DNA from 4 places in the Arthrobacter sp. UYCo732 genome. Region 2 is predicted to be linked to each of the others. Evidence: riboswitches for the same ligand, from Rfam matches in the RefSeq annotation. Region 2 holds a riboswitch; each other region holds the start of a gene.
What was found. Region 2 has a riboswitch for thiamine pyrophosphate ahead of ABIB45_RS02095 (bifunctional hydroxymethylpyrimidine kinase/phosphomethylpyrimidine kinase). Riboswitches for the same ligand answer to the same signal wherever they lie in the genome.
Positions count from the first base shown of each region.

Region 1: linked by a shared signal. The riboswitch ahead of ABIB45_RS18710 (3-oxoacyl-ACP reductase) and the one ahead of ABIB45_RS02095 (bifunctional hydroxymethylpyrimidine kinase/phosphomethylpyrimidine kinase) in region 2 are both predicted to bind thiamine pyrophosphate.
Region 3: linked by a shared signal. The riboswitch ahead of ABIB45_RS10165 (ECF transporter S component) and the one ahead of ABIB45_RS02095 (bifunctional hydroxymethylpyrimidine kinase/phosphomethylpyrimidine kinase) in region 2 are both predicted to bind thiamine pyrophosphate.
Region 4: linked by a shared signal. The riboswitch ahead of ABIB45_RS00230 (FAD-dependent oxidoreductase) and the one ahead of ABIB45_RS02095 (bifunctional hydroxymethylpyrimidine kinase/phosphomethylpyrimidine kinase) in region 2 are both predicted to bind thiamine pyrophosphate.

Region 1 covers NZ_JBEPPJ010000020.1:6,247-13,628, reverse strand. Annotated here, with positions in the region: gene ABIB45_RS18730 (AAA family ATPase) at 1-79, shown strand, start outside; partial or broken gene ABIB45_RS18725 (IS256 family transposase) at 529-1,775, opposite strand; gene ABIB45_RS18720 (recombinase family protein) at 2,565-2,873, opposite strand; gene ABIB45_RS18715 (bifunctional hydroxymethylpyrimidine kinase/phosphomethylpyrimidine kinase) at 2,796-3,161, shown strand; TPP riboswitch at 3,371-3,473, shown strand; gene ABIB45_RS18710 (3-oxoacyl-ACP reductase) at 3,530-4,294, shown strand; gene ABIB45_RS18705 (LLM class flavin-dependent oxidoreductase) at 4,306-5,622, shown strand; gene ABIB45_RS18700 (ABC transporter ATP-binding protein) at 5,787-6,614, opposite strand; gene ABIB45_RS18695 (ABC transporter permease) at 6,607-7,356, opposite strand.
Region 2 covers NZ_JBEPPJ010000001.1:443,662-451,043, forward strand. Annotated here, with positions in the region: gene ABIB45_RS02070 (bifunctional folylpolyglutamate synthase/dihydrofolate synthase) at 1-236, shown strand, start outside; gene ABIB45_RS02075 (DUF4233 domain-containing protein) at 239-685, shown strand; gene ndk (nucleoside-diphosphate kinase) at 723-1,142, shown strand; gene ABIB45_RS02085 (vitamin K epoxide reductase family protein) at 1,240-1,914, opposite strand; gene ABIB45_RS02090 (Rne/Rng family ribonuclease) at 2,366-5,719, shown strand; TPP riboswitch at 5,838-5,935, shown strand; gene ABIB45_RS02095 (bifunctional hydroxymethylpyrimidine kinase/phosphomethylpyrimidine kinase) at 5,918-7,382, shown strand, end outside.
Region 3 covers NZ_JBEPPJ010000005.1:133,742-141,123, reverse strand. Annotated here, with positions in the region: gene ABIB45_RS10195 (Na(+)/H(+) antiporter subunit C) at 1-127, shown strand, start outside; gene ABIB45_RS10190 (Na+/H+ antiporter subunit D) at 124-1,731, shown strand; gene ABIB45_RS10185 (Na+/H+ antiporter subunit E) at 1,728-2,273, shown strand; gene ABIB45_RS10180 (MrpF/PhaF family protein) at 2,270-2,548, shown strand; gene mnhG (monovalent cation/H(+) antiporter subunit G) at 2,538-2,951, shown strand; gene ABIB45_RS10170 (DUF4235 domain-containing protein) at 3,015-3,278, opposite strand; TPP riboswitch at 3,616-3,752, shown strand; gene ABIB45_RS10165 (ECF transporter S component) at 3,823-4,443, shown strand; gene ABIB45_RS10160 (ABC transporter ATP-binding protein) at 4,443-6,032, shown strand; gene ABIB45_RS10155 (energy-coupling factor transporter transmembrane component T family protein) at 6,029-6,823, shown strand; gene ABIB45_RS10150 (UDP-N-acetylglucosamine 1-carboxyvinyltransferase) at 6,962-7,382, shown strand, end outside.
Region 4 covers NZ_JBEPPJ010000001.1:41,966-49,347, reverse strand. Annotated here, with positions in the region: gene ABIB45_RS00240 (thiazole synthase) at 1-159, opposite strand, end outside; gene thiS (sulfur carrier protein ThiS) at 164-400, opposite strand; gene ABIB45_RS00230 (FAD-dependent oxidoreductase) at 397-1,800, opposite strand; TPP riboswitch at 1,793-1,912, opposite strand; gene thiE (thiamine phosphate synthase) at 1,940-2,689, shown strand; gene ABIB45_RS00220 (RNB domain-containing ribonuclease) at 2,753-4,261, shown strand; gene ABIB45_RS00215 (DEAD/DEAH box helicase) at 4,552-6,264, shown strand; gene ABIB45_RS00210 (DNA-methyltransferase) at 6,273-7,145, shown strand; gene ABIB45_RS00205 (PHP domain-containing protein) at 7,215-7,382, opposite strand, start outside.

The sequences.
Region 1 (7,382 bases), on a different contig from region 2:
CAAAATCAATCAACTCGAGACCATCACTGACGACGACGTCGTCGAAGCCGCCGCAAGCATCCTTGTCATCGGCAACTAGCGACATGGAACGATCAAAAAAGGCCGCCACAAAGCGGTCAAATCCACAGGCATCGAAATGTGTCGATGACCAGTCTTGCAACCCTGGGGTTGAGAGACGACCTGAAGTGTAGCGTTCGGGGCTCGCGGATGCTCCGGGCAGTTTCGCGGGCGAGTCTCTACCCGCGAGGGTCGTGCTCATCAGCGGCGACAAGTCCTAAACCCTTACTGCTGTTTCCACTCGTCTGCTGCCTTCACCTGTCCAGGGGATCGCCGGTGGGACGGACGATGTTGAACGAGTCCATCACCACGGTGCGCGCAAGGCACTAGGGTCATCACTTGCAGGGTCTCCACGGCGAGATCGGCTATATACCGCCGGTAGAAGCCGAAACCATTTTCTGCTCAAATCTGCCGGTTACGTCCCGCTGAGTGGTGGAGTTTGCCTCGACACCGTGCGGGTCAGTTCTCTGATTATGCTGCAGTGAGTTCGGGGAGCAAAATCGCCTCCTCTACGGGTTCGGCGGGTGCCGTATTCATGGCCTTGAGTTCGGCCATGGAGGCCTCGGAGAGGTAGCGGCGGTCTCCGGCTTCCCACTCGTCATGTTGCTCGACGAGAACCGCGCCGGCGAGCCGCAGGAGCGCTGCCGGGTTGGGGAAGACCCCGACGACGTCGGTTCGTCTTTTGATCTCTTTATTGACCCGCTCCATGGGATTCGTGGACCAGATCTGGCGCCAGTGCCTGGCCGGGAACCCGGCGAATGCGAGGACGTCGTCGCGGGCGTCGCCGAGCATCGCGGCGACCTTCGGATGCGATTTGTGCAGCATCCGGGTCACCTCATCGAACTGGGTGTTCACGTGCCCGGTATCGGGCTGGGCGAAGGCGGTGCGGATGATCGAGGCGACCATCTCCTGGGACCCCTTCGGCACGGTCGAGAGCACGTTACGCATGAAGTGGACCGGCAGCGCTGCCATGCCGTGCCCTGGAATACCGTCCCGATGGCTTTCTTCAGGCCGCTGTGGGCGTCGGAGATCACCAACTGCACCCCGTCCAGCCCGCGGGCCTTCAGCGACCGCAGGAACGCGGTCCAGAATCCCTCGTTCTCGCTGTCGCCGACGTCGAAGCCCAGGACTTCCCGCCGCCCGTCCGCGGCCACGCCGAAGGCGACCACGACCGCCTGGGACACCACACGGTGCCCGACGCGGGCCTTGCAGTAGGTTGCGTCCAGGAACACGTACGGGTAGTCCATGGCGGAGAGGTCCCGGTCCCGGAACGCACCGACCTCATGGTCCAGGTCCTCGCAGATCCGGGAAACTTCGGACTTGGAAATCCCGGTGTCGGCCCCGAGCGCCTTGACCAGATCGTCGACCTTGCGGGTGGAGACCCCGTGCAGGTAGGCCTCCATCACGACCGCGTACAGGGCCTGGTCCACGCGGCGGCGCCGCTCGAGCAGGGCCGGGAAAAACGACCCGTTCCGAAGCTTGGGGATCTTCAGGTTCAGGTCCCCGGCGGTGGTCGTCAACGTCCTGGGCCGGGACCCGTTGCGTTGGGTGGTGCGTGCCTCGGAGCGTTGGAACGGGGCGGCGCCGATGAACGCGGTCGCCTCGGCCTCGATGAGCTGCTGGTACAGCGTTTCGGTCGCGGTGCGGATCCGGTCGGAGACATCGGTGAGTTTCAGTTGTCCAAGAAGGTCGAGCAGGGCAGACTGGTCTGGAGCCATCGTGTGTTTGTGTCCTTTGTGAGTTCTTTGATCGGTACTCACTGACCATCGCACGATGGCTCTTCACGTCGGAAATCCGATGCTCAGAAGCCGGGAACTACACCACTCCACGGGACGTAACCAATCTGCCCACCATCAAAACGATGGAACGGGTCTAACAAACCCTCCACCAAACCCGGGGCTTGACAGTTCAATAGCCAAGACGGCACTCCCGATCCGAGATCACGAAGACGACTTCGTAACAGGAAAGCTAACGGCGTCACGGTAGGTTGTCAACGCTCTGGGGGTGGTCCCCGGCCAGGGCGCGGTTTCCGCCCACTAGGCTCAATTGACAGTGACATTCTCACAGTCGGTTCCCGTGCGGGCGGTCGATTCCTTCTCCTGATCCGACGCGGTGTCTCGAAACCTCTGTGTCTTGAAACGGGCGGATTCAAGACGGCGCAAAGCCTGGGCGGCGACACCGAGCGATCACAGAACACCGCCACGAATATTCATCCGCGCACTGTGCCGAATGTTGACAGTGTGATGGGCGACTGTGGGGGATTGTCCCATCAGGAGTGTTCCGGTTTCAAGGAACTGAGACGGCCGGTCAGCGGCCTCGAAATAAATACGACACGCCATCCGATTCCTTTGCATTGTGAATGGCAGCGATATCTGGCGTCGTTCTGTCAGCGCAACGTGGCGGTCCAGCTCAGTGCTCAGTGCTTTTCCGTGGCCGCGGCCATCATCATCGCGGGTGTCCGGCAAGAGTGCCCCGCAGAAACGTAAATCGCGGGCCACGCACCCATTTCAGCCGTCTGTGGCGTCGCATTTGGTCCTCATCAGACCAGTTCGTTGCTTCCTATGCTGAGGTAGCGGTACGGGTGTTGCGCCCCCAGCTTGGTCCAGCTTCCAGACCACCACCTCGTCACCGTCCCGCAGGTGATCCCGCATCTTGTCCAGTTCGGGCCGGCTGGCGCTCGTTCCGCTCACGCCGTGACCGGTGAAGATCCGGTGGCAGCCGGCGGCATTCAACCCCGCATGCTGCCTGACGGCTGGCCGGGAACCGGGAGTTTTACGAGGGTCACTGCCCGGCGGGTGGAGACGGCCAATACTCATGGGACGGGATGCTCCATGTCCTCCGCCATGGCGACCCTGCAGGTGCGCTTTGGTGATTGGACAGAGGCCTTGACGGTGACCAAAGCGTGGCTGCAGGACAGTCTGCTTCATGCCTGGGAACTGCAGGTCGGTTCAGGCGCAGGTCCGATCCATCATTTTCACCAGTTATGGAACCCAACCGTTCCTGTCCCGGGTGAGCACCCGGTCCCGGGGCCTTCCCCGGGGTACCGGGCTCTGACGGTTCCGACGCTGCCGCACCAACGTTGCACCTCTGAGGGGGCGCTGTAGGTTGATGCGGACATTGGAGGTGTCTATTTTGGTGGTTTTAAGGGCCGTCCGGTCCACCCGGGGGAGACCGGTGCCCGCAGGTACGGGAGGCCCGGCGGTCGCGCCGTGGTGTCCGGCACGACAGCCGTTTGGGAATCAGGTCGGGCAGGGCACGGCGGCAGCACGGGCAGGTGAGGGCGCTGGTTTGGCCGGGGGTGGGTATAATCGGTCCCAGTGACACGGGGTGCCGGGCGGCTTGTTGGCCCGGCTGAGATGACACCCGTTGAACCTGATCTAGTTGACACTAGCGAAGGGATGTCCTGCAACGGTTCGCACGGTCCTGGCGCCCGGATCGCATCCTTTCGCCTTATCCGAAGGTGAAGAAACTGATGGAACTGGCAAAACAAATCGTTCTTGTGACCGGCGGTGGCCGCGGTCTGGGCAGCAATATTGTGCAGGCGTTCGCGGCCCGGGGGGCGCGGGTGGTCATCAATTATCGCCGCAGCGCCGAAGCCGCCGGGGAACTGGCCGCCGGTTATGGCCCTGAGCACGCTGTTGCACTGCAGGCTGACGTCACCGACTCCGGTCAGGTGTCGGTGATGCTGGAGCAGGCCCGGGCCCATTTCGGTTCCGCCGTCACCACTGTGGTCAATAATGCGCTGGCCGATTTCTCGTTTAACGGCGATGCCCGCTCCGGCGCCGGGGATATTTCATGGGCGGATTTTGAGGCACAATTCGGCGGCAGTGTCCGGGGGGCTTTGAACACGACCCAGCAGGCTTGGGAGGGGATGCGTGGCCACGGGTTTGGGCGCATCATCAACGTCGGGACCAATCTGTTCCAGAACCCGGTGGTCCCGTACCACGACTACACCGCGGCCAAGGCCGCCCTGCTGTCATTGACCCGCACCATGGCCAAGGATCTGGGGCAGCACAATATTGCCGTGAACATGGTCTCCGGCGGCCTGCTGCGCACCACCGATGCCAGCGCCGCAACGCCGGAGGAGGTCTTTGACTACATTGCCGCTTCGACCCCCCTGGGTAAGGTCACCACCCCGGCCGAGTTCGCCGATGCCATCTTGTTTTTCGCCTCGCCCTGGGCGCGGTCGGTTACCGGGCAGAACCTGGTGGTCGACGGCGGACTGGTCATGGACTAGGCGGCCTCGCGATGAACGGGAAACGGCAACTGCATCTGAACGCTTTCCTGCTGGGAGCCGGCCACCACGGTGCTGCCTGGCGGCGGCCCGGATCGCCGCTGGAGCAGCTCGGAGAGATTGGTTACTATGAGCGGCTCGCACAAAGCGCCGAACGCGGCCTTTTCGATGCCGTGTTCTTCGCCGACGGGCAGTCCGCCGGTGACGTCGGCGCCGGTCCGAGATGGTTTCTGGAACCGTTGACCGCGCTGGCGGCCATGGCCCGGGCAACGGAAAACATCGGGCTTATCAGCACCGTCTCGGCCACCTTTTATTCCCCTTTTCATGCCGCCCGGATGCTCGCCTCCCTGGATCACATCAGTGCCGGACGTATCGGGGCGAACGTGGTCACGTCCATGTTCGATGCTGAAGCCCGCAATCATGGTCTGGAAGCGATGCCCGACCACGCGCAGCGCTATGGCCGCGCCGCAGAGTTCATTGAGGTAGCGCTGGGGTTGTGGGACTCATGGGCTGATGATGCGCTGGTTCGGGACAGAGCCCGGTTCTATGCCGATCCGGCCCTGGTCAGGCCGTTGCATCATGAGGGCGACCACTTCCGGGTGGAGGGGCCCTTAAACGTGCCCCGGGGCCCACAGGGACGCCCCGTGCTGTTCCAGGCCGGTGCTTCCGGGGCCGGCCGGGATCTTGCCGCCCGGTACGCGGAAGGGATTTACGCCGTTGCCTACGATCTTCCCAGCGCCCAGGCCTACTATGCGGATATGAAACAGCGGATCGCTGCGGCCGGGCGTAATCCGGGGAAGGTAGCGATCATGCCCGGATTGGTGACGTATGTGGGCTCCACCGAGGCCGAAGCCCGGGCCAAACAGGACCGGGGGGATACGCTGCTGCCCACCGGAGAATCCCTGACACGGCTGGGCACGTTCGTGCAGCAGGACTGTACAGGCTGGGAGCTGGACGCCCCCGTGCCGTCCCTGCCGTCGGCGGCAGAATTTACTGGGCCGCAGGGCCGTTATGCCACCATATTGCGCATTATTGAAACCGAACGTCCCACCGTGCGGCAGTTACTTGGGCGCCTGGCCGCAGGAGGGGGCCACTGCACAATGGTCGGCACGCCGGAGCAGATCGCTGACCAGATGGAGCTCTGGTTCCGCTCCGGGGGCGCTGACGGGTTCAACCTGATGCCCCCGCTGCTGCCCGACTCCCTGGACGAGTTCGTCGATGACGTCGTCCCTGTCCTCCAGCGCCGAGGACTCTTCCGCACCCGCTACACCGCCTCGACGCTGCGCGGGCATCTCGGGCTGGACCGCCCGGCTGTCGGCGCCCCTGCGTAAAAGCGCCACTACGGCATGGCGGCGGTTCCGATCATCCGATACCGTCCGCGACAGGGTTGCCACAAGCTGGTTCCCCTGACGACAAGGGGCTCCAAGCGGGCGTATTGGATAGCCTTCCGTCAGGAACGTCCCTCCTCCCTGGAGTCCTCTCGGGCTTTGTGCTTTCAGGCCCGAGGCCTTCCGTGGGCAGCATCCGTGGTGTCGTTGAGGTTGCCGGGCCGGTGAAGGGTTTCGAGGAGTTGCAGTTCGTAGTGGGCGAACCGGGCCGATGCCATCATCGACAGTTGACGTGGTCTGGGCAGGTCGATGGGGAGGTTTAGGCGCACGGAGGCGGGCCGGGGGCTGAGTACGACGACCCGGTCGGCCAGGTAGATCGCTTCACGGATGTCGTGGGTGATCAGGACCGCGGTCCAGGAGTTGTGGGACCAGACATCTTGAAGCCACGCCTGCATGTCGGTGCGGGTGAGGGAATCGAGGGCGCCGAAGGGCTCATCCAGTAATAGGACGTCACGGTCCTGGACGACCGTGCGCAGCAGGGCGGCCCTTTGCCGCATTCCTCCGGAGAGCTCGAAGGGATGCGAGTTCTCAAAACCGGCCAGCCCGAAGGCCGGGAAGAGGCTGGCGGCACGTGCCCGCGCGGTCTTTTTGCTTCCGCCGCAGACTTCCAGGCCCAGAGCGGTGTTCTGAAGGATAGTGCGCCAGGGAAAGAGGAGGTCTTTTTGCGGCATGTAGGCAAAGTGTTCACGTTCCCCGGTGACGGAGCGCCCATCGATGAGGATTTCGCCGTCGCGGGGTTTTTCCAGGCCGGCCATGATGTTGAAAAGGGTGCTCTTTCCGCATCCGCTGGGACCGATGATGGCAAGGAATTCTCCTTGTTGTGCGGAGAAATTGACGTTGTTGATGACAGGACGGGATTGTCCGTGGCCCAGCTCGAAGGATTTGTTAATTGCACGTACTTCGACCCTGGGTGCGGCAGCGGTGGGTTCAGACATGGCGGTTCCTGCGTTCCTTGGAGTGCCAGGGGATGATCAGCCGCTCGGCGGCGTAGGTCAGCAGGAACAGGCCCACACTAAGGAAGGCGGTGACTGCGACTGCTGCCAGTACGAGGTCGGTGCGGAACGAGTTTTTCATCGTGGCCATGTAGATACCCAGCCCTTCCCGCGAGCCAATGTACTCGGCGAAAATGGCGCCCGTAACAGCGTAGGCAATGCCGATCCGCAGGGCGGTGAAGAAGGAAGGAAGAGCCGATGGAAGGCGTACATAGACGAATTGCTTCCACCGGTTGGCGCCCATGCTGCGCAGCAGATTGCCCGCGTCACGGTCGGTGAGGTTGAAGCCGTCGATCAGGCCGACGGTCACCGGAAAGAACGTGACCAAAGCGATGACCATGATCTTTGGCATCAGACCGAAGCCGAACCAGATGATCATCAGCGGGGCAATCGCGATGATCGGTATGGTCTGGGATGCCACCAGCAGGGGCATCAGGGCCCGGCGAAGCCACGGTGAGAAGTCGATGACGACGGCAAGGACCCAGGCCAGGGTCAGGGAGACGGCGAAACCAAGAAAGGTTTCCTGCAGCGTCGGCACCGTGTTGGCCCAGATGATCTCGCGCGCCAACCAGCCTTGCTCCACGATCCGTTGCGGAGATGGAAGCACAGTTGGTTTCAGGCCGCCGGCAGCGACTGCGCCCTGCCAGGTTGCCAGGAGAGCGAGGACAATCACGGCCGGGGGCACAGCGGTGGTGAGCGTCCTGAACCGGC
Region 2 (7,382 bases):
GCTTCACCCAGTCCAACTCCCCGCGCGCCGTGCCTGCGGCCGAACTCGCAGAACTGGCCGTGGAGATGGGCTTCGGGGAAGACAACATCCACATCGCGGAGAAGCTCGACGACGCGCTGGAGTGGGCCGTCGAACGCGCCGAAGCCAACGATGACCTGTCCGGCGGCGTGCTGGTAACTGGTTCCATCACCCTTGTGGCAGAAGCGCGGATCCTGCTCGGAAAGACGGAGGCCTAGCCATGGCCAAGCTGACCAAAGCCCAGCGTGAATGGCGCCCGGGGATGCCCAAGAAGCGCCGTTCCACCAAGGTGATGTTTGCCTCCACGGTGCTGTTGCTCGAGGCGTTTGTGGTCTTCTTTGCCACCCTGGCCGTGTTTGGACTCAAGCGGGGGGAAATTCCGCCGGCCCTGATCCTAGGGGTGGGCATCGCCCTCAGCCTGGTCATGATCTTCGCCTGCGCCGTGCTTTCCAGGCCATGGGGCGTGGGGCTGGGCTGGATCCTGCAGATCGTGCTGATCCTTACCGGCATCGTTGAGCCCATGATGTTCCTGGTGGGCGCCCTGTTCGGCCTCGCCTGGTGGTACGGGATCCGCACCGGCATCCGGATCGACTCGGAGTCCGTGCAGCGTGAACGCCAACAGGCCGAATGGAACGCGGCGCACGGCGACACCCCGCCGGCCTCGTAGAATTGTCCCGAAACCCCACCAACACATTGGAGCAACTGTGAGCATTGAGCGCACCCTCGTTTTGATTAAGCCCGACGGCGTGGCCCGCAACCTCAGCGGCGCCATCCTCAGCCGCATCGAGGCCAAGGGTTACACCCTCGCCGAGCTCAAGAAGGTTGACGCCAGCCGCGAGCTTCTGGAGCAGCACTACGAGGAGCACGCGGGCAAGCCGTTCTACGAGCCCCTCGTTGACTTCATGCTCAGCGGCCCGGTAGTTGCCGCGATCTTCAAAGGCCACCGTGTCATTGAAGGCTTCCGCTCCCTTGCGGGAACCACCGATCCCACCACGGCCGCCCCCGGCACCATCCGGGGCGACTTCGGCCGCGACTGGGGCCTTAAGGTCCAGCAGAACCTGGTCCACGGCTCCGATTCCGTCGACTCGGCAGAACGCGAGATCAAAATCTGGTTCCAGGGCTAGGATCTGAACCAACCCGCCTCATCGAGGTGACACGTAAGGCCAATGTCCCACGCGGACATTGGCCTGAAGTGTCACCTCGATGCTGTTTGAACCGCCCCTAGAAGCCTGAGGTTCCGGCAAACACCTGGATGAACGCGAAGAAGATGGTGGCGATGACCGCCACGTAGATCAGCGCAGTGATGATCCAGCCCGAATCTCCCAGGACACGGGCCGCGCGCACGGTAACCGGGATAACGCCGTGGGAGATGTTCCGGATAGTCACCCAGACGAACAGGGGGATCATGGCGGCCCAGACGATCATGCAGAACGGGCAGAGGATGTGGATGGAGTACAGGGCCTGGGACCACAACCACACCACAAACGCGAAACCCAGGGTGACGCCGGCCTGGAGCCCAGCCCAGTACCAGAGGGCGAACGTGGCGCCGGACAGCAGGGCCATGCCCACGGTGATGACGATGGCGAACGCCGCAATGCCAATAAACATGTTGGGGAACCCGAACAACGAGCTCTGCCAGGTTTGCATCACCTGCCCGCAGGAGATCCAGGGATTCACATCGCACACGGTGGTGTGGTTCGGATCCTTGAGGACCTCGAGCTTTTCCAGGACCAGCGTTCCCGAGGCGAGCCAGCCGATGACCCCGGTCATGACCATGAGCCAGCCGAGCGGCCGGCTGGTGGCCATGGGCGGCACAGTGGCGGGCGTCGCGGTCAACGTCCCTGCCGTGGGGGAGACGGCCGGCGAGCCGGTGCCGTCGGAGGAAATGGCGGGCATGGTGTGGCGTCCTTTGCTTCGGGTGCTCCTTGCCCGATTGTATCGCCGGTACCTGTTGGGGTTGTCCAGCGAACGCCAACGTCCGCAGATCATTAACCCACTGCTTCCGCAGCCTTTGAGCCCGGGTGTGAGAGAATGAACGTGGCTGGAGGCCGACCCACATTCGGACTCCGGTCCGGTGGCTTGTTTCAAGACCGCCAATGATGAGCAGGGCAGGCATCGGATCCTCTGATCCGGCTTCCCGCGACTCCATTGGTCGGCACCTGGTTGTGGCGTGTAGAACAACGGGTTTCAGGACACAGCCGACGGCTCCCACGGGCTGCCGCACCCCAATGCCGGTGCGAACCTGGGAGTATCCACTTGACTTCTGTCAACGCCCGCGGGTTTTGACAATATATGCCCGATGGGTGCCGGATGTGGCGGTGCGTCAGGGGCAGGAGTGTTGCCACATATGGAAAATGAACAAGTACCAGCCGTTGATGTTGAAGCAGTGGCCCCGGATGCCGCCGAGGCGCCCAAGAGAGTTACCAGGACCCGGCGAAAAGCAGCGCCGAAGGTGGCCGATGGTGCCGCCGACGCCGCTGCCCTGACTGAAGCTGTCGCGGGGACCGCCGGCGGCGAAGCATTTGGCGACGCCGCACCGGAAACCAGTGCCCCCATTCGCCGGACGCGCGCCCGCAAGAAGCCAGAGGCCGCCGAGCCGCTGCCCGTCTTCGCCGTCGACGCTACCGAGGCATCCGCCGCCGGGGAGATAGTCCCGTCTGTTTCGGCCGAGTCTGCAGCCGCGGCCACGGAGGTTGAAGCCGACGCGAAGCCCGTCCGCCGCCGTCGCGTTGCCACCCGCAAGACCTCAGCGCCGGCCGTTGCAGCCCCCGAAGCCGCTGCTTCCGAAGCAACCCCTGCAGCAGCCCCCGCCGCTGCGGCCCCTGTTGGTGTAGCCCACGAAGTTGTTGCAGCCCCCGAAGCCGCTGCTTCCGACGCAACCCCTGCAGCAGCCCCCGCCGCTGCTTCCGCTACCCAGGCCCAGGCCGCCGCTTCGGCGGAGGAGGCGGTCGCCGCCGGGCCTGCCAGCCCCTTCGGTTCGCTGTTCCTGGAACCGGGTTCGGCAACGTCGGTGCTCTTCCAGGCGCCCGACCTGACCACTGTTGTCCGGCCTGCTCCCGCCGCTGCTGCGGAAGAAACGGAAGAGGACGACGCCGAAGAAGGCGACGCGGACGTCGCCAACAGCCGCAGCAGGCGCCGTAGCCGTGGCCGCCGCGGGCGTAGCCGCACCGGTGAAAACGACGCCGACGACGGCGACGCCGACGGCGCCGACGGCGACCAGGACGGTGCCGCAGAGGACGATGAAGAATCCGCCGGCCAGGCCGATGAAGGCGTAACGTCCCGCCGTCGCCGTCGCCGCCGCCGCGGTGACCAGGATCTTGAACTGACCGGAGGCGGGGATGACGATCCGCCCAACACAGTGACGCGCGTCCGCGCGCCGCGTGCGGCCAGTGAACCCGCAGTCAACAACCGGGTGACCAGCGTCAAGGGCTCCACCAGGCTCGAAGCAAAGAAGCAGCGCCGCCGCGAATCCCGCGACACCGGCCGTCGCCGCACGGTTATCACCGAAGCTGAGTTCCTGGCCCGCCGTGAATCAGTGGACCGCCAGATGATCGTCCGCCAGCGCGACGACAGAATCCAGATCGGCGTCCTCGAAGACGGCGTCCTGGCGGAGCACTTCGTCTCCAAGACCCAGCAGGACTCCCTGATCGGCAACGTCTACCTCGGCAAGGTGCAGAACGTCCTGCCCTCCATGGAAGCGGCATTCGTTGACATCGGACGCGGGCGCAATGCCGTGCTGTACGCCGGCGAAGTGAACTGGGAATCCGTGAACCTCGAAGGCAAGCAGCGCCGGATCGAAAACGCGCTGAAGTCCGGCGACACCGTCCTGGTCCAGGTCACCAAGGATCCGGTGGGCCACAAGGGCGCGCGCCTGACCAGCCAGATTTCCCTCCCGGGCCGTTACCTCGTGTATGTGCCTGGCGGCTCCATGACCGGCATCTCCCGCAAGCTGCCCGACGTCGAACGCAACCGCCTCAAGCGCATCCTCAAGGACCGCCTGCCCGAGCACGCCGGCGTGATCGTCCGTACCGCTGCAGAAGGTGCTTCCGAAGAGGAACTCACGCATGACATCAACCGGCTGCGGGCGCAGTGGGAGGGCATCGAAAGCCAGTCCACGTCCACCAAGATCCTGGCCCCGGAACTTCTCTACGGCGAACCAGATCTCACCATCAAGGTGGTCCGTGACGTCTTCAACGAGGACTTCTCCAAGCTGATCGTCTCCGGTGAGGAAGCCTGGGACACCATCGAGGCCTACGTCACATACGTTGCCCCGGATCTGGTGGGCCGCCTGGAAAAGTGGACCAAGGATCAGGACATCTTCGCCGCGTGGCGGATCGACGAACAGATCCACAAGGCGCTGGAACGCAAGGTCTTCCTGCCCTCCGGCGGCTCGCTGGTCATCGACCGCACCGAAGCCATGACCGTAGTGGACGTCAACACCGGAAAATTCACGGGCAGCGGCGGCAACCTCGAGGAAACTGTCACCAAGAACAACCTCGAAGCGGCCGAAGAAGTGGTCCGGCAGCTCCGGCTTCGCGACATCGGCGGCATCATCGTCATCGACTTCATCGACATGGTCCTTGAGTCCAACCGCGATCTGGTGCTCCGCCGTATGGTGGAATGCCTTGGCCGTGACCGCACCAAGCACCAGGTGGCCGAAGTGACCTCCCTCGGTTTGGTCCAGATGACGCGCAAGCGCATGGGTACCGGGCTCCTGGAAGTCTTCGGCGAGCAGTGCGAAACGTGCGCCGGCCGCGGAATCGTCACCCACGACGACCCCGTGGAGCACCGCCGCGCCAACACCGTCGCCGCGGAGCACCATGTGCAGCGTGTGGACAGCCGACCCGACACCCAGCGGATCGACAGCCAGCGTAGCGACGCCCAGCGCCCGGACGCCCAGCAGGGCGGCCGGACGGACAGGAAGCGCCGCCGCGGCCGCGGCGGCCAACCCCTCGAGATGGCCCCGGCAGCTCCGGTGCAGATCCACACGGTCCACCCGGATCCCAGCGACGCCGAGCGCCACGCCAAGGCGGAGGCCACCAGGGCAGCCCTTGCCAACATTGCAGCCGCCGCCCATGCCGCGCACCTGCACGACGACGAAGTGGCCCACGCCTCAGCAGCCGGGGGTAATGCTTCCGGCGCGGCGGCCCCGGCTCATGCACCGGTAGAACGGTCCGAGACCGACAACGCCGGCCGCCCGGCCGCTGTGCTGACTTTCGGCGGCGAGCAGGTGGTGCTGCCCTTCGTGGAGCACCACGAGGATCAGCCGCAGGCCCCGGCCCTGACACTGGACAGGCTCACGGAGGCCTTCGCCAAGCTTGGCGTGCCGGCACCTGTTGCAGAAGCCATGCCGACGGAGAGCGCTCAGGCCGCGGGCGAGCAGACCCAGAGCCAGCCGGCGGCACGCCAGCCGGCCGCGGCTCCTGTCCGTCAGGCTCCTGCCGCGGTGGAGAAGGACTACTCCGACCACACCGAGCAGACCCGTACCCGCCGCCCGCGGCGCAACCGCAGTGCCAGCCGTGCCCAGGGCGCAGCTAACGCCACCACGGTGGAGCACCACGAAGCGGTGCCGGTTGAGTCCGCAGGCCATACCCATGCCGCTAAGGCTCCGGAGCTCACCCAGGCTCCTGCCGCTGCCAAACCGGCAGACACCAGCGCACCCATCATCCTGGGCGTAGGGGTTCCTGCTTCGGAACTCTGACCTTTCGCAAGGACATCGGCCAGATTGCCCGGACACTTCACTCATCGGTGGAGTGCCCGGGCATTCCGCGTTTGTGGGGTTCATCTAAAACGGTGTCTTATGGGAAACGCTAGTGTTGGGTACTGACACGGGGTGCCGCGCAGAGAGCCGGCTGAGATCCAGACCCGTTGAACCTGTCCGGTTAGCACCGGCGAAGGAATGTCCCCTATGGCTTCAACCCACGTTCTACCTTCCGTATCTGCCGCCACTCCCGAAACGGCGGCAGCATCCGAAACGCCGCCTGCCCTTGCCACGGTGCATCCGGCACGTGGGCCTTCCAATGCGGTGGACGTGCTGCGGCATACTCCGCGGGTGCTGTCCATTGCCGGATCGGATCCGTCCGGTGGCGCGGGCATCCAGGCCGACCTCAAGAGCATTGCCGCCCTGGGCGGTTACGGCATGGCAGCCATCACCGCGTTGACCGTGCAGAACACCCGCGGCGTCCAAGGGGTCCATGTGCCGCCCGCTGGCTTCCTGGCCCAGCAGCTTGATGCCGTCAGCGATGACATTGCCATCGACGCCGTCAAAATCGGCATGCTGGGCAGTGTGGAGGTGATTGACGTGGTCCGCAGCTGGCTGGAGAAGGTGCGCCCCGCCGTCGTGGTTCTGGATCCGGTGATGGTGGCCACGAGTGGGGACCGACTGCTGAAGGAATCGGCGGAGGCTGCCCTGCTGGACCTGCTGCCGCTCGCGGACCTGATCACGCCCAACCTCGCGGAGCTCGCCATCCTGGTGGGGGAGCCGCAGGTGCGGAACTGGCCGGACGCGCTGGAGCAGGGGAAGCGGCTGGCCGCGGCCACGGGCGCCACCATCCTGGTCAAGGGAGGCCATCTCGACGGCGATGCGTGCCCGGATGCCCTGATTAACGCACGCGGACTGCTCACCCGGCCGGTAGTGGAAGTGACTGGAGACAGGATCCCCACCCGCAACAGCCACGGCACCGGCTGCTCACTGTCCTCGGCCATGGCTACGGCGCAGGCCCGGCTGGGTGACTGGGAAGCCTCGCTGCGGCAGGTGAAGCCGTGGCTCCGCGGTGCTCTGCAGGCTTCCGGTCAGCTGGAGGTAGGCGAAGGCAACGGCCCCATCCACCACTTCCACCACCTGGAGCAGGCTCCCGCCCCCGGGGAATTCGCTGCCGCGCTTCGCCGGGCGGCGGCCCCGGACCTGGCAGTCATTTACGGGCTGGAATTCATCCGGGCGCTGGCTGCCGGCACGCTGGCGGAAGAGCAGTTCGCCTACTACCTCGCCCAGGACGCTATCTACCTTAACGGCTACTCACGTGTGCTTGCCCGCGCCAGTGCGCTGGCGCCGACGGAAGCCGCGCAGCTGTTCTGGGCCCGGTCAGCCCAGCAGTGCCTCGAGGTCGAATCGGAACTGCACCGCAACTGGCTCAGTACGCGCACGGTAGAACCCGTCCTTGGCCCGGTCACCAAGTCGTATGTGGACCACCTGTTGGCAACCTCAGCCGCCGGCAGCTACGGAGTGCTGGTTGCAGCTCTCCTGCCTTGCTTCTGGCTGTACGCCGAGGTGGGAGAAACGCTCCACGCCCAGTTCCTGGCGGCCGGGGCACCGCCGGCACACCCATATGCCGAATGGCTTCGGACGTACGCGGACGAGGGCTTCG
Region 3 (7,382 bases), on a different contig from region 2:
CGACCACGCCGAAACCGGGGACCACGTCATGGTTGGCTCCCGGACGATCCCGGCCGTGGATGCCGCCGCCGAAGAGCAACCCGGGTCGCGGAACGTGCCCCCTGGCCCCGAAGGAGGTGTGAAGTGAACATCGCAAGCTTTGCACCGCTCGCCGTCGTACTTCCCATCCTCGGCGCCGCCCTGGCGTTCCTGCTGATCCGGCATTCCCGCGCCCAGCGCGCGGTGAGCATCACTGTGCTGTCCCTGACGCTCCTGCTGGAGTGTTTCCTGCTGGCGTCGGTGTGGGACGGCGGAACCGCCGCTGTGGACATCGGCGGCTGGCTGCCGCCGTGGGGCATCGTGATGGTGGTGGACCAGTTCTCGTCGCTGATGCTCGTGGTGTCATCCGCCGTGAGCCTCGCGGTGCTGATTTACGCCACTGGGCAAGGCATGGCCGACGGTGACGAGGACGCCCCGGTGTCCATCTTCCACCCCACGTTCCTGATTCTCGTGGCCGGGGTGTCCAACGCGTTCCTTTCCGGGGATCTTTTCAACCTCTATGTCGGTTTTGAGATCCTCCTGACGGCAAGCTACGTCCTGATGACACTGGGCGGGACCGGCCCCCGCATCCGCGCCGGCGTCACCTACGTGGTGGTCTCCGTGGTGTCCTCGGTGCTGTTCCTGATTTCCATCGCCATGGTTTACGGCGCCACCGGAACAGTGAACATGGCCGACCTCGCCATCAAACTCGCGGACCTGGACGAGGGTACCCAGACCCTGCTGCACGTGATGCTCCTGGTGGCTTTTGGCATCAAGGCGGCCGTGTTCCCGTTGTCGTTCTGGCTGCCTGACTCCTATCCCACCGCGCCGGCGCCGGTCACGGCCGTGTTCGCCGGGCTGCTGACCAAGGTGGGTGTCTATGCGATGGTGCGTACCGAAACCCTGCTGTTCCCCGGCGACAGCCTCAACACTCCACTGATGGTGGCGGCGTTGCTGACCATGGTGGTGGGCATCCTTGGTGCCCTGGCCCAGAGCGACATCAAACGTCTGCTGTCCTTCACCCTGGTCAGCCACATCGGCTACATGGTGTTCGGCCTGGCGATGTCTTCGGTGGCCGGGCTGGGCGCCGCCGTGTTCTACGTGGCCCACCACATCACCGTCCAGACCAGCCTCTTCCTGGTCACCGGACTGATCGAACGCCGCGGCGGCAGTTCCTCGATGGACAGGGTGGCCGGCCTGGCCAAGTTGTCGCCGGTGCTGGCCCTGCTGTTCTTTGTGCCCGCCATGAACCTGGCCGGCATCCCGCCGTTCTCCGGGTTCCTGGGGAAGGTGGGGCTGATCCAGGCCGGCATCGAGCTGGGCACACCCCTGGCCTACGCCCTGGTGATCGGCGGGGTACTCACCAGCCTGCTGACGCTCCTGGCCGTCGCAAGGGTCTGGAACCGTGCTTTCTGGCGCAAGCCGTCCGACGCCGAACACCCTGACCCCGTCCTGCTGGCTTCGCCGGAAAATTCGGACACCGGCCAGCGGGCAGGGCGCACCAACGTCACGCTGCTGCCCCGGACGATGGTGGGCTCAACCCTCGGCCTGGTGGTCCTTGGCGTGGCCCTCACAGTCTTCGCCGGGCCGCTGTTCCGGGTCTCGGGCCAGGCAGCCCAGGAAATGCTGGAAAGGTCCTCCTACATCCAGGCCGTGCTGGGTGAGGACACCGAAGTTCCCCAGCTGGCGCTGAAGTCCGGAGGCGGCAAATGAGCCGCCGGCGGATTTCCCTGCGCCAGGAGCTCCCGCTGCTGGTCTGGCTGGTGCTCGTATGGGGAGCGCTGTGGCAGGACTTCAGCCCCGGTAACCTGCTCTTCGGCGCCCTGCTGTCCGTGCTGGTGGCCCGCATGTTCTACCTGCCGCCGGTGGAACTAAGCGGCCGCTTCAACATCCTGCACGCGGTACCGTTTGCCCTGCTGTTCCTGTGGCGGGTGGCGGCAGCGAGCATCGAGGTGATGTACCTGGCGGCCATTCGCGGCCCCCAGGTGATCAACGCCGTCGTCGCTGTCCCGCTGCGGAGCCACCAGGACCTGATGGTAACAATCGTGGGGCACGTGATATCGCTGATCCCGGGCTCCCTGGTGGTGGAGGTGGACCGTTCAACGTCCACCCTCTACCTGCACGCGCTGAACATCAGCGCCCCGGAGGACGTGGCGGACCTGCGGAGGGAAGTCCGCTCCATTGAAGCGCGCCTGATCAAAATCATGGGGACCACGGAAGAACTTGAAATCGTCCGGCAGGAGGCCGCAGCATGATGCAGACCGTCCTGGCCGTCACGGCAGTCATTCTTTCGCTGGCAGCGGCCGGCGCCATCATCCGGATTGCCCGCGGCCCTTCGCTGCTGGACCGGGTGCTGGCCTCAGACGTCCTGCTCGCCATCCTCGGCGCCGCGCTGTGCATCGACATGGCCGTCAACAAGCACCTGAACAACCTGATGCTGCTGGTGGCGCTTTCCGTTGTCGGCTTCATCGGCTCGGTGACTGTTGCCCGTTTCGTGGCCGACCGGCGGGAGCAAACCCATGAGTCCTGAAGCGAGCGTGGTGGATAACGTCATCGATGCCGTGACGGCGGTGTTCCTGGTGGTGGGCGCCCTGATGTCCCTCGCCGCCGCCATCGGCCTGCTGCGCTTCCCCGACCTGCTGAGCCGGATGCACGCGGCCACCAAGCCGCAGGTGCTCGGGCTCTTCCTGCTGCTGGCGGCCATCGGCCTGCAGATGCGGACGTGGTGGGTGTGGCCGGTGCTGCTGGTGGCGTGGATCTTCCAGCTGCTGACCGTGCCGGTGTCCGCGCACATGGTGGGCCGATCCGGCTACCGCACCAAACACCTGCACCGAGAACTGCTCAGCTCTGATGACCTCGACGCCGTGGTGCAGAAGGCGGCGCAGTCCTCCCGTGAGCAGTCAGCACGTGAAGAAGCGTCCGGCGGCGGCTGAGAGTTTTTGTCCAGATAATTTGGCTTCAGGACTGCCCAGGGGCCATTAGCTGGACAAAACTCGCTAGACGACGTCCTGGCTCTTAGCGAACCTGGTGATGGCCCGCTGCGTGCCGCGGTTGGCGAGCACCTGGATGATGGTGCTGACCGAGGCTGAAATAAGCGCGAACGTCAGCGCCGAGCGCAGGCTCGTGGGGGTGTCTTCGTCCTTGCCGGTGGGGACCTTGCGGCCGGTGGACTTTTCCCACACGGTGTTGACTAGCTTGGTACCGACAAACCCGGCGCCGAGGCTGATTGCGGTGCCGAGCAGCTTGATGAGCAGGTTCATTCGTTGAACTCCTTATGGGCTATCGGGGATTGTCATTAGCCTAACGTCATCGGACCGGGGGCCGGCACTTGAGCCGCCCGGCTCTTGCCCAGGCCCACCAGCATTGAGGGCATTTCAGCAGCAGCCCCAGGTGGAGGGATTCGTCCTTCGTGAAATGCGGGAACTGCAGCTCGCTGACCTCGGCGTCGGTCCTTGCTATCAGCGCTTCGAGCGAGCACTGCGGCTGGCTGTCGCTGGAGTCGGGATCGAATACGGTCACATGTGGGAAGTCGGCAGCCGTGGCCCACAATCTACCGCGCCTGCGGTGTAAACTGGATCACGCCCATCAGGGCAGATTTATTTACGACAGGGGAGCGCCGCCGTCGGGCACTGCAGCAATGCAACCGATGGATAGGCGCTGAGAGTGCGGACAGCCGCAGACCCTCGAACCTGATCCGGTTAGTACCGGCGCAAGGGAGTCGAGCTTCTCAGAGTGTCCGGATCCGGGCGGCGCAGTCCGTGCCGAAACCGCGAACTCTCCCCTCCTGTACCTCAGGAGGCAGAAATGACAACAGTAGGCATGAAGAAAGCCAGCTATAGCTGGCGGGTTGTGGACATCGTGGTGGCAGCTTTGATCGCCATCGCCGGCGGTGTCATTTTCTGGGCCTGGTCCCAGGGTGCGGCGCTGGTGTCCGCGCCGATGAACGCCACGTACCCGCCCCTCACCGGCCTGATCGCCGGCGGCTGGATGATTCCGGCCGTCCTGGGCATGCTCATCGTCCGCAAACCGGGCGCAGCGCTCTTCTGCGAGGCCGTTGCCGCCACCGGTGAGCTCATGATGGGTTCCCAGTACGGCACCACCGTGCTGATCTCCGGCATCCTCCAGGGCCTCGGCGCGGAGCTCGTTTTCGCCGCGTTCGGCTACAAGAAGTTCAACCTGCCGGCAGCCGTGCTCGCCGGTGCCGGTGCCGGCCTGTTCTGCGGCCTGAACGATTCCTTCCTCCCGTGGGGCTGGAACATCGCCTATGAAGCCGGCGACAAGGCCACCTACATTCTGTTCTGCGCGATCTCGGGTGCCGTCATTGCCGGCGCCGTGTCCTGGATTGCCACCCGCGGCCTGGCCAAAACCGGGGTGCTGGGCTCCTTCGCTTCCCGGAAGGCCGGTTCGGAGCCCGTTTTCCACTGATGGCCGTTTCCGACGCCGGTGCTTCCGGAGTGCGCCCGGCCGCGGTATCCGCCCGTGGCTGGGGCTGGCGGCACGCCGGCCGCATGGCGCCGGCCGTCCGCGGGCTCGATCTGGACATCGCGCCGGGCGAGCGGGTGCTGCTGCTGGGCCCTTCCGGTGCGGGCAAATCAACGCTGCTGCACGCCCTCGCCGGAGTGCTCGGGGATGAAGGGGACGATGCCGACGAGACCGGTTCGCTGCTAATCGACGGCGCGGTGCCGCGCAGCCAGCGCGGCCGCGCCGGGCTCATGCAGCAGGACCCGGAAACGCAGGTGGTCCTCTCGAGGCTGGGTGACGACGTCGCCTTTGGTGCCGAAAACCTGGCCGTTCCCCGGGACGAGATCTGGAAGAGGGTCCATGAGGCGCTCTATGACGTGGGGCTGCGCAGGGCCGGACGCCCGCAGGGCGGAGCTGGCGGTGCCGGCGGCTTCGGCGGCGGACTCCCGCTGGACCGCCCGACGTCGGCTCTGTCCGGCGGCCAGAAGCAGCGGCTGGCCCTGGCCGGCATCCTCGCGATGCGGCCGGGGCTGATCCTGCTGGACGAACCGACAGCCAACCTCGATCCCGCCGGTGTCCTGGAAGTCCGCGACGCCGTGGGCCGCTGCCTCGACAAAACCGGCGCCACCCTGGTGGTGGTGGAACACCGGGTGTCCGTCTGGAAGGACCTGGTGGGCCGGATTGTGGTGCTGCAGCCGGGCTCGGGCGTGCTGCTGGATGGCCCGCCGGACCGGGTGCTCGCCGAGGCGCGGGACATGCTGATCGGGGCCGGTGTCTGGGTGCCGGGCCATGTTCCGGCCACCCGCCCCCGTGCGCGTGCTTCGGCTGACGGCGGCCAGCTGCTGCTGGCGGCCGAGGACGTTGCCGTGTCGCGCGAGCGGCCCCGGCGCCGCGGCTTCCGCACCATTCCGCCGGTGCCGGTGCAAGCGGGGATCACCGCCCAGGTCCGCGCCGGCCAGGCACTCACCGTCACCGGCCCCAACGGCGCCGGCAAGTCCACGTTTGCGCTCACCCTCGCCGGACTCCTGGCGCCGGTGAGGGGGAAGATGTCTGCAGCCGTCGAGCTTTCCGATGGTGCCGGAATCGATCCCTTCACGTGGAGCGCCAAGCAATTGATTTCCCGCATCGGCACGGTCTTCCAGGAGCCCGAGCACCAGTTCGTCACGGGTCGTGTGCTGGATGAGCTGATGTTCGGTCCGCGCCACCTGGGTTTTGGCGAAGAGCGTGTGGAGGAACTCCTGGCACGGCTGCGGCTGACGCACCTGGTGGACGCCAACCCGTACACGCTGTCCGGCGGTGAAAAGCGGCGGCTGTCCGTGGCCACGGTCCTTGCGGCCCACCCGCGGGTGCTAGTGCTCGACGAACCCACGTTCGGCCAGGATGCCAACACATGGTCCGAACTCGCGTCCTTCCTGTCCGAGCTGCTCGACGCCGGAACGTCAGTGGTTTCGGTGACCCACGACGAAGAGTTCAGTGCCGTCCTGGGCGGCACCGAACTGCGCCTTGGCCCGGCGTCGCGGGGCGGCGCCCGCCAGGAAGCAGGTGCGGCATGAGGGATGCCCTCACACTCCGAGGCAACCACGCCCTGTTGACGCACGCCAACCCGCTGGCCAAGTTCGGAGCCGTCTTCCTCATCACCCTGGTGCTGGCGCTGTCCATCGACTGGGTGTCAGCCTCCGTAGCGCTCGCGGCCGAGTTGGCGGTCTTCCCGCTCGCCGGACTTACCCTGCGCCTGCTGTGGCAGCGCGGCTGGCCGCTCATCATCGCGGCTGCCGTGGGCGGCTGGAGCACGGCGATCGTCGCGGCGGACAGCGGCGCTGTACTGCTCGACGTCGGGATCTGGTCCATCAGCGAAGGTTCCCTCCAGCTGGGGCTCGGTTTTATGCTGCGCGGACTTGCGATTGCGTTGCCGGCCATCCTGCTGATGACGTGTACGGACCCCACCGACCTCGCCGACGCGCTGGCGCAGAAGGCCCGGCTGCCGCACCGGTTTGTGCTTGGCACCCTGGCCGCGATGCGGCTGGTGGGACTTCTGGCCGAGGAGTGGCAGACCATTGGGATGGCCCGGCGGGCGCGCGGTGTGGGTTCCCACGGCAGTCCGCTGCAACGGTTGCGGGCCACTCTCGGGCAAAGCTTCGGGTTGCTGGTCCAGGCGATCCGCCGTGCGTCCCGGCTGGCCGTCACCATGGAAGCGCGCGGATTTGGCACCGCCCGGCGCACCTGGGCCCGGGAATCCACCTATTCGCTGCTGGACGTTTGGGTGGTGCTCGGCGGTGTGCTGATTGCGGCTGCTGCTGTGGCTGCCGCTGCCGGGATGGGGACCTGGAACTTCGTCTGGCGGTAGGGATGGCGCACCGCCACCGCCGCGGTTCTGCCAAAAGCGGCGTGAGTAATATCGCATGAATCGGGTATTTGGGTCCATCCCCTCGCCTTTCGCGGGTTCGGTATGCCTCGAATAACTCATCTGTGATATTTTTTGTCTATGATTCAGGAAACTGCCGAGCACATTGCCGCTGCGCTCAAAGACGCCCGAATGGAAAAGAACTGGACCCAAGGCCAGCTCGCCAGCGCACTGGGAACCAGCCAGAGCGCCGTCGCCCGGATGGAACAGGGCAAGCAGAACCTCAGCCTCAAGATGATCCAGCGGCTCGAGGCGATCTTCGAGCGCAGCATCGTCAAGGTGGGCAAACCGCAGATGACGCACTTGCGGATCGAAGGCGGCCGCACGCTTTCCGGGACGGTGGATGTCAACAGCAGCAAAAACGCGGGTGTGGCCCTGCTCTGCGCCAGCCTGATCAACCGTGGCACCACAGTGCTGCGCCGTCTGGCCCGCATCGAAGAGGTCAACAGGATCGTTGAGGTCCTGACCAGCATCGGTGTGGAATGTACCTGGCTCAACGACA
Region 4 (7,382 bases), 400 kb from region 2:
TTCGGTGCCGGACGCCACGAGGGCGGCGCCCAATCCGTCGAGACTCGGAGCTCCACCGGTGCCCATGATCAGGCGGGAACCAAACTCCACGCCGTCGATCACCAGCCGGTCCGTGTCTGCTGGGTGGTTTCCTGTGCTGATGCTGCTGGTTACTGGCATGGTGTCAGCCTCCCTGGACTGCGGTGACCAGTTCAACGGTGTCACCTTCGGCGAGTGCCGTGGCATACCACTGGCTGCGGGGTACTACGTCTGAGTTGTGGGCAACGGCCACGCCGAGTTTCTGTCCATCAGTGGCCTGGCCGTTCGCTGCGAGGGGACGGCCCGTGATCTCCGTGACGAGTGTGGTGATGGAGGCGTCGTCGGCCACGGCATGCTGCGCGCCGTTGAGAGTGATATTCATGCTGTTTCCTTAGTCGATTGAAAGGTTGTTCGAGGCTGGCTGGAGAACCTGGCCGGGCTGAGGGCGTGCCACCGGTGATCCTCCCTGCCGTCCAGCAGGTCCCGGCAGATGGCCGCCGCCGCTGGAGCCAGCAGCACGCCGTGGCGGAAGAATCCGGTGGCAATGATCAGCCCGGCGATGTGTCCGACACCGGGCCGGGAGTCGGGTACACGGCCGAGCAGGGGTGCGTTGTCCGGCGTCGCGGGGCGCGCCCGCGCGGTACATTCCAGGAGCTCCAGCTCGGCGACGGCGGGCAGCAGGGCCTGTGCGTCGCGGAGCAACTGGTAGACGCCGCCTGCGGAGACGGCAGTGCTCGGCGTGATGGTGTGTGAAAAGGCAGTGCTCGGCGTGATGGGGCCCGGCAAGGCAGGGTCCGACACGGCGGCGTCCGGGATGGCGGACAGTGCATCCTCCCGCTGGGTTGCGCCGATCACCACGGTGTCGTCCTGCCGCGGGACGATGTAGACCGGCACCCCGTGGACCAGGCCGCGGACGGTGGAGGTGACCAGCGGACGCAGGTGCCGCGGTACGGCGAGGCGCAGGATGTCGCCGTACACAGGGCGGAGAGGCAAGCGCAGCCCGTCCGGCAATCCTTCCAGCGCAGCCGCCTGCAGGCCGTTGGCCACAATGGTCTCTCCCGCAGTGACTGTGCCGCCGTTGGCCAGCTTCACCCCGCTGACGCGTCCGGCATCCCAGAGTAGGGCTTCGGCCCGGTGCCCGACGGCGAACCCGCCGCGGGCGCCGTCCACAGCGGTTCCGGCGCCGGGTTCGTGGCTGGCCAGGACCTGCTGCAGGGACGCCACCAGCTTCCGCGGATCCACCTGGTGGTCCGCCGGGATTTCCAAGGCGCAGGAAATCGCCGGGCTGAGGAGCGGCTCCCTCATCCGTGCTTCCCGGACGGTCAGCGGTTCCACCACCAGGCCGCTGGCCTGCTGCACGGTCCGCAGGTCCATCAGCGCGCGGCGGTCCGCGGCATCGGCACCGACGGCGAGGGTCGGCGTCGTCAGGTAGCCGGTATCCCCCGCCCCGGCCCCGGCGAGGTGGGCTGCGAAGGCGGGCCAGAGGCCGGAGGATTCGAGCATCAGCTCCAGAAGGTCTTCCTCCTGGTAGTGCAGTTCGCTGACGGGCGCGAGCATGCCGGCTGCCGCCCAACTGGCCCCGGAGCCGGGTGCATCATCGATCAGGACCACGGAGCGGCCGGAGCGCCGCACTTCCCAGGCGATCCCGTGGCCAATGACGCCGCCGCCAATGACAGCTACGTCGGCGTGGCAGAAATCGGGACTGCCTGCTGGCTCGGAAGGCGGGCTGGCTGGTGCACTGGCTGGCGGGCTGGCGGGTGCGCCGCTGGATGGGGAGAGCATGTGTTTCCTTCCCTACGCCGGTACTAGCCGGATCAGGTCAAGCGGTCGGCTCTGGTGCCCTCTCAGCCCGGCCGCTTTGTGACGGCTGCAACGGGCTCCCGCAGTACTCACCCAGTTTAGGGGAACTAGGGTAGTTTCCATGAACGCACACTCCGCTCCCGCTACCCCTCCCAGCCACTCCGCCCAGATACCGCCGGAGGCGTCCAGCAACGGCCTGCCCACCAGCGCCAGGTTGTACCTGTGCACCGATGCCCGCCGGGACCGCGGGGACTTCGCGGAATTTGTGGACGCGGCGTTTGCCGGCGGGGTGGACATCATCCAGCTCCGCGACAAGGGGATCGAGGCCGCCGAGGAGCTGGAACTGTTGGCGGTGCTCCAGGCAGCCGCCGCCCGGCACGGCCGTCTCTGGGCCGTCAATGACCGCGCCGACATCGCCATGCTGACGGGCGCGCCCGTCTTCCATATCGGGCAGAAGGACCTGCCCGTGGCATCGGCCCGCACTCTGCTCGGTGCCGGAGCCACCGTGGGGCTCTCCACCCACACTACCGAACAGATCGAGGGCGCCATCCGGATGTCCGCAACGGTGACTGCCGACGGCGGCCTGGACTACTTCTGCGTCGGACCGGTGTGGGCTACCCCCACCAAACCCGGCCGGGCCGCCGTCGGCCTCGACCTGGTGCGCTATGCAGCGGAGGCAGTCCGCGCCGCCGGCGGCGCCCAGGCCACACTGCCCTGGTTTGCGATCGGCGGCATCGATTTGAGCAACGTTGAGCAGGTGGTGGAAGCCGGGGCAAGCAGGATAGTTGTGGTGCGAGCCATCACGGAAGCCGCCGACCCCGCCGCAGCGGCCGGCGCCCTCGTGGTCGCCCTGGACGCCGCCGCATCCTAAGAAACCTGCGCGCAGCGGGGCGGGGCGTGCACGATCCATGGAAATCGGGCTAACCTGACTTTCGTGTCACATCATCGGCTGGCCCCCAATGTCCGCGAGCAGACCAACGCCCTCGCGGCAGCGCTGAGTGCCCTGCGGACCGAACTGGAACTGCCGGGCCCCTACCCTGCAGAGGCGGTCCGCGACGCCGAGGCAGCAGTGGCAGCCCACCAGCTCCCCGCCGCGGACCTGACGGACGTTGAGTTCCTGACGATCGATCCGGCGTCGTCCACGGACCTGGACCAGGCGCTTTCCATCGAACGTGCCGGCGCCGGCTACCGGGTGCTTTATGCCATCGCTGATGTGCCCTCTTTTGTCCGCCCCGGCGGCAGCCTGGATGCCGAAACCCGCCGCCGCGGCCAGACGTTCTACGCCCCGGACGGCCGCATCCCCTTGCACCCTGAAGTCATCAGCGAACAAGCCGGCAGCCTCCTGGCCGATCAGCTGTGCGCTGCATTTGTTTGGGACTTCGGGCTGGACGACGCCGCCCAGGTTTCGACCGTCACCGTCCAGCGGGCCACGATCCGCAGCCGGGCCAAGCTGGACTACAAGGGCGTCCAGGCCGACATCGATGCCGGCACAGCCAACCCCGTGCTGCAGCTCCTGAGGGAAGTGGGGCTCAAGCGCGTTGAACTGGAGCGGCAGCGCGGCGGTGCCAGCCTGAACATGCCGGAGCAGGAGATCGTGCAGACCCCCGACGGCGGCTACCGGATTGCAGCGGCGCCGCAGCTCCCGGTGGAAGACTGGAATGCACAGATTTCCCTCATGGCGGGCATGGCGGCGGCCAAGCTGATGCTGACGGGGAAAGTAGGCATCCTGCGGACCATGCCCGCCCCGGACGAGCGCTCCCTCAGGCATTTCAGGCTCCAAACCGTGGCCCTGGGCAAGGCATGGGATGGGAAAACCAGCTATGGCGAGTACCTTCGCAGCCTCGATCCCACCGAGCCGCGGCAGTTGGCCATCCTGCACTCCGCCGGAATGCTGTTCCGCGGCGCAAGTTACACCGCCTTTGATGGCACTGTTCCTGAGGACGCCATCCAGTCCGCCATCGGCGCCGCCTATGCCCACACCACGGCGCCCCTCCGGCGGCTTATCGACCGCTTTGTCCTGGTGATCTGCGAGGCCCTGAGCAACGGCCGGCCGGTGCCTGGCTGGGCGCGGGAAGCCCTGCCCACCCTGCCGGAAATCATGGCTGGCTCGGACCAACTGGCTGCCCGGATGGAGCGCATGGCGCTGGACACCGTGGAGGCCGCACTTCTGGTCAACCACATCGGCCAGGAGTTCGATGCGATTGTCATTTCCGGGTCCAAGCCGCAGAAGGATAACGGGAACGGAAAGAACGGCAACGGAAACGGAAACGGGCGGGGCGGAGCCGGCAAAAACGGCAACGGCCCCTCGGGGATCATCCAGATCTCCGAGCCAGCCGTGACCGCCCGCTGCGCAGGCGACCTCGAGTCCGGAACCAAGGTCCGGGTCCGCCTGATCTCCTCCGACATCGCCGCCCGCGAGGTCCACTTCGAGTTGCTGTCCTGAACTGACTGGGCACTCCCCTGAGGGGCAAGGCCGGAATTCCATGTCCGTACGGCTAGACTGAAGTAGTAGAAATGGATGCCCGGTCGTTGATTTCCTTGATTTTGGATTCAACAAGCCCGCCCCTACGCGATCTTGAGATAGACCCGCTGGTCACCAGTGCCAGCATTTAGATAGCCCGCGATCGGCTTCCACTGGATTTGCTTGCGCGCCCGAGCGTGCTCCGGTACGGCCTCGTTGGCCAGCCGTTGAGCAGGCAGCGCCAATGCCCAAATGAATAAGGAAACTCACCTGTGAGTGAATTGCATACCCACCAGATCCTGACTGACGATTCCGGCATCGAAACGATCGAACCCGAAGAGACCATCATCTCGGACGAGAAGCCGCACGAAATCGAGGAGAAATCCTTCGCCGACTACAACGTCCGCGCCGATATCGTCGAGTCCCTGGCAGACGCCGGGATCACCCACCCGTTCCCCATCCAGGCCATGACCCTGCCCGTAGCCCTCGCAGGCCACGACATCATCGGCCAGGCCAAGACAGGCACCGGCAAGACCCTCGGCTTCGGCATCCCCGCGCTGCAGCGCGTGGTGGGACCGGATGACGCCGGCTTCGACAAGCTCGCCGTTCCCGGTGCACCGCAGGCCCTTGTCATCGTGCCGACCCGCGAACTGGCCGTCCAGGTTGCCAACGACCTTCAGACCGCGTCGCGGAAGCGCAACGCCCGCATCACCACCATCTACGGCGGCCGTGCGTACGAGCCCCAGGTGGAGGCTTTGCAGAAGGGGGTCGAGATTGTGGTGGGAACCCCCGGCCGCCTCATCGACCTGTACAAACAGAAGCACCTGAGCCTCAAGAACGTTAAGACCGTCATCCTGGACGAGGCCGACGAAATGCTGGATCTGGGCTTCCTCCCGGACGTGGAAACGCTTATTGCCGGTACGCCGGGAGTCCGCCAGACCCTGCTTTTCTCCGCAACCATGCCGGGCCCGGTCATCGCGATGGCCCGCCGCTACATGACGCAGCCCACCCACATCCGGGCAGCTGATCCCGAAGACGAGGGCCTCACCAAGCGCGACATCCGCCAACTCATCTACCGTGCCCACAGCATGGACAAGATCGAAGTTGTTTCCCGCATCCTGCAGGCCCGCGGCCGTGGCCGCACCATCATCTTCACCAAGACCAAGCGCACGGCAGCCAAGGTGGCCGAAGAACTGCTGGACCGCGGTTTCGCCGCTGCCGCCATCCACGGTGACCTGGGCCAGGGCGCCCGCGAGCAGGCGCTCCGTGCGTTCCGTAACAACAAAGTGGACGTGCTCGTGGCCACCGACGTCGCTGCCCGCGGGATCGACGTGGATGACGTCACGCACGTCATCAACTACCAGTGTGTTGAAGACGAAAAAATCTACCTGCACCGCGTGGGCCGCACGGGCCGTGCCGGCAACAAGGGGACAGCCGTGACCTTTGTTGACTGGGACGACATGCCGCGCTGGGGCCTGATCAACAAGGCCCTGGGCCTGAGCGTTCCGGAACCCGTGGAGACTTACTCTTCGTCCCCGCACCTGTATGAAGAGCTGGACATCCCGGCAGGCACCAAGGGCCGGTTGCCCCGCAACAAGCGCACGCTCGCCGGTGTAGATGCCGAAGTCCTGGAGGACCTGGGCGAAACCGGCAAGAAGAACACGCGCTCAAGCGGACGCGACAGCGGACGCGACAGCGGACGCGACGGCGGACGCGACGGCGGACGCGACAGCAACCGTTCAGGAGGCCGTGACAACAGCAGCCGCCGCAGCGCTTCCGAGGGTGGACGCTCAGGCGACCGCCGTCGTCGTACGTCCGATGCCGACACCGCGGGCACCGGACCTGCCGCCGAACCGGCCGTGGCCGCCCCGGCCGAAGTGGACCAGTCACGGACGCGCCGCAGCCGGACCCGCACCCGCCGCCGCAACGGCGAAGTAGTGGCAGGAGCCGACACCGGCTCCCAGCCCGGCAACGTAGAGGCCTAACAGCCTCGATGACTGACACCGTCTGGGCGCCGGACGGCAGCAACCTGGTGGTTCACGCGGATAACGCGGAGTTCCTCCCCTCGCTGCCGGACGGCGCCTTCACACTCATTTACGTGGACCCGCCGTTCAACACCGGCAGGGTCCAGAAGCGCCAGGAAACCCGGATGGTGCTGAACACCGACGGTGAAGGCGACCGCGTGGGCTTCAAGGGCCGCTCCTACGACACGATCAAGGGCGCCCTGCACCGCTACGATGACGCGTTCAGCGATTACTGGTCCTTCCTGGAACCACGGCTGGTGGAGGCCTGGCGGCTGCTCGCTGACGACGGCACGCTCTACCTGCACCTGGACTACCGGGAAGTGCATTACGCCAAGGTCATGCTGGATGCCATCTTCGGCCGTGCGTGCTTCCTGAACGAGATCATCTGGGCCTACGACTACGGCGCCCGCGCCAAATACCGCTGGCCCACCAAACACGACAACATCCTCGTGTACGTCAAGAACCCGTCGAAGTACCACTTCGACAGCGCCGAGGTTGACCGGGAGCCCTATATGGCACCGGGCCTGGTGACGCCTGCCAAGCGGGAGCTCGGGAAACTGCCCACGGACGTCTGGTGGCACACCATCGTCTCCCCCACCGGCAAGGAAAAGACCGGCTACCCCACACAGAAGCCCGAGGGGCTCATCCGCCGTGTGGTGGCCGCGTCCAGCCGTCCCGGTGACTGGTGCCTGGACTTCTTCGCCGGGTCCGGAACGCTCGGGGCCGTGGCCGCCAAGCTCGACCGCAAGTTCGTGTGCGTGGACCAGAACCAGCCCGCCATCGATGTCATGGCCAAGCGGTTGGGTGACAAGGCGTCCTTCACGTCCTTCCCACCCAACTGACTCGCATCAAACGTCGCCAAAACGCGCTTTCACGACGTTAACTGCGAGTCAGTTGGGTCAGGGCGCAGCTCAGGGGCGAACGACAGCGGTACCTGTTCCCAGCTCTTCGATTCGGGCCAGCACCTCCGCCGTAGTGAGATTCTCGCCGAGCAGGTTGGGTTTGCCGGTGCCGTGGTAATCCGAAGACCCCGTAATCAGCAGCCCGTGCCTGGCCGCAAGGCCGCGCAGGAACTTGCG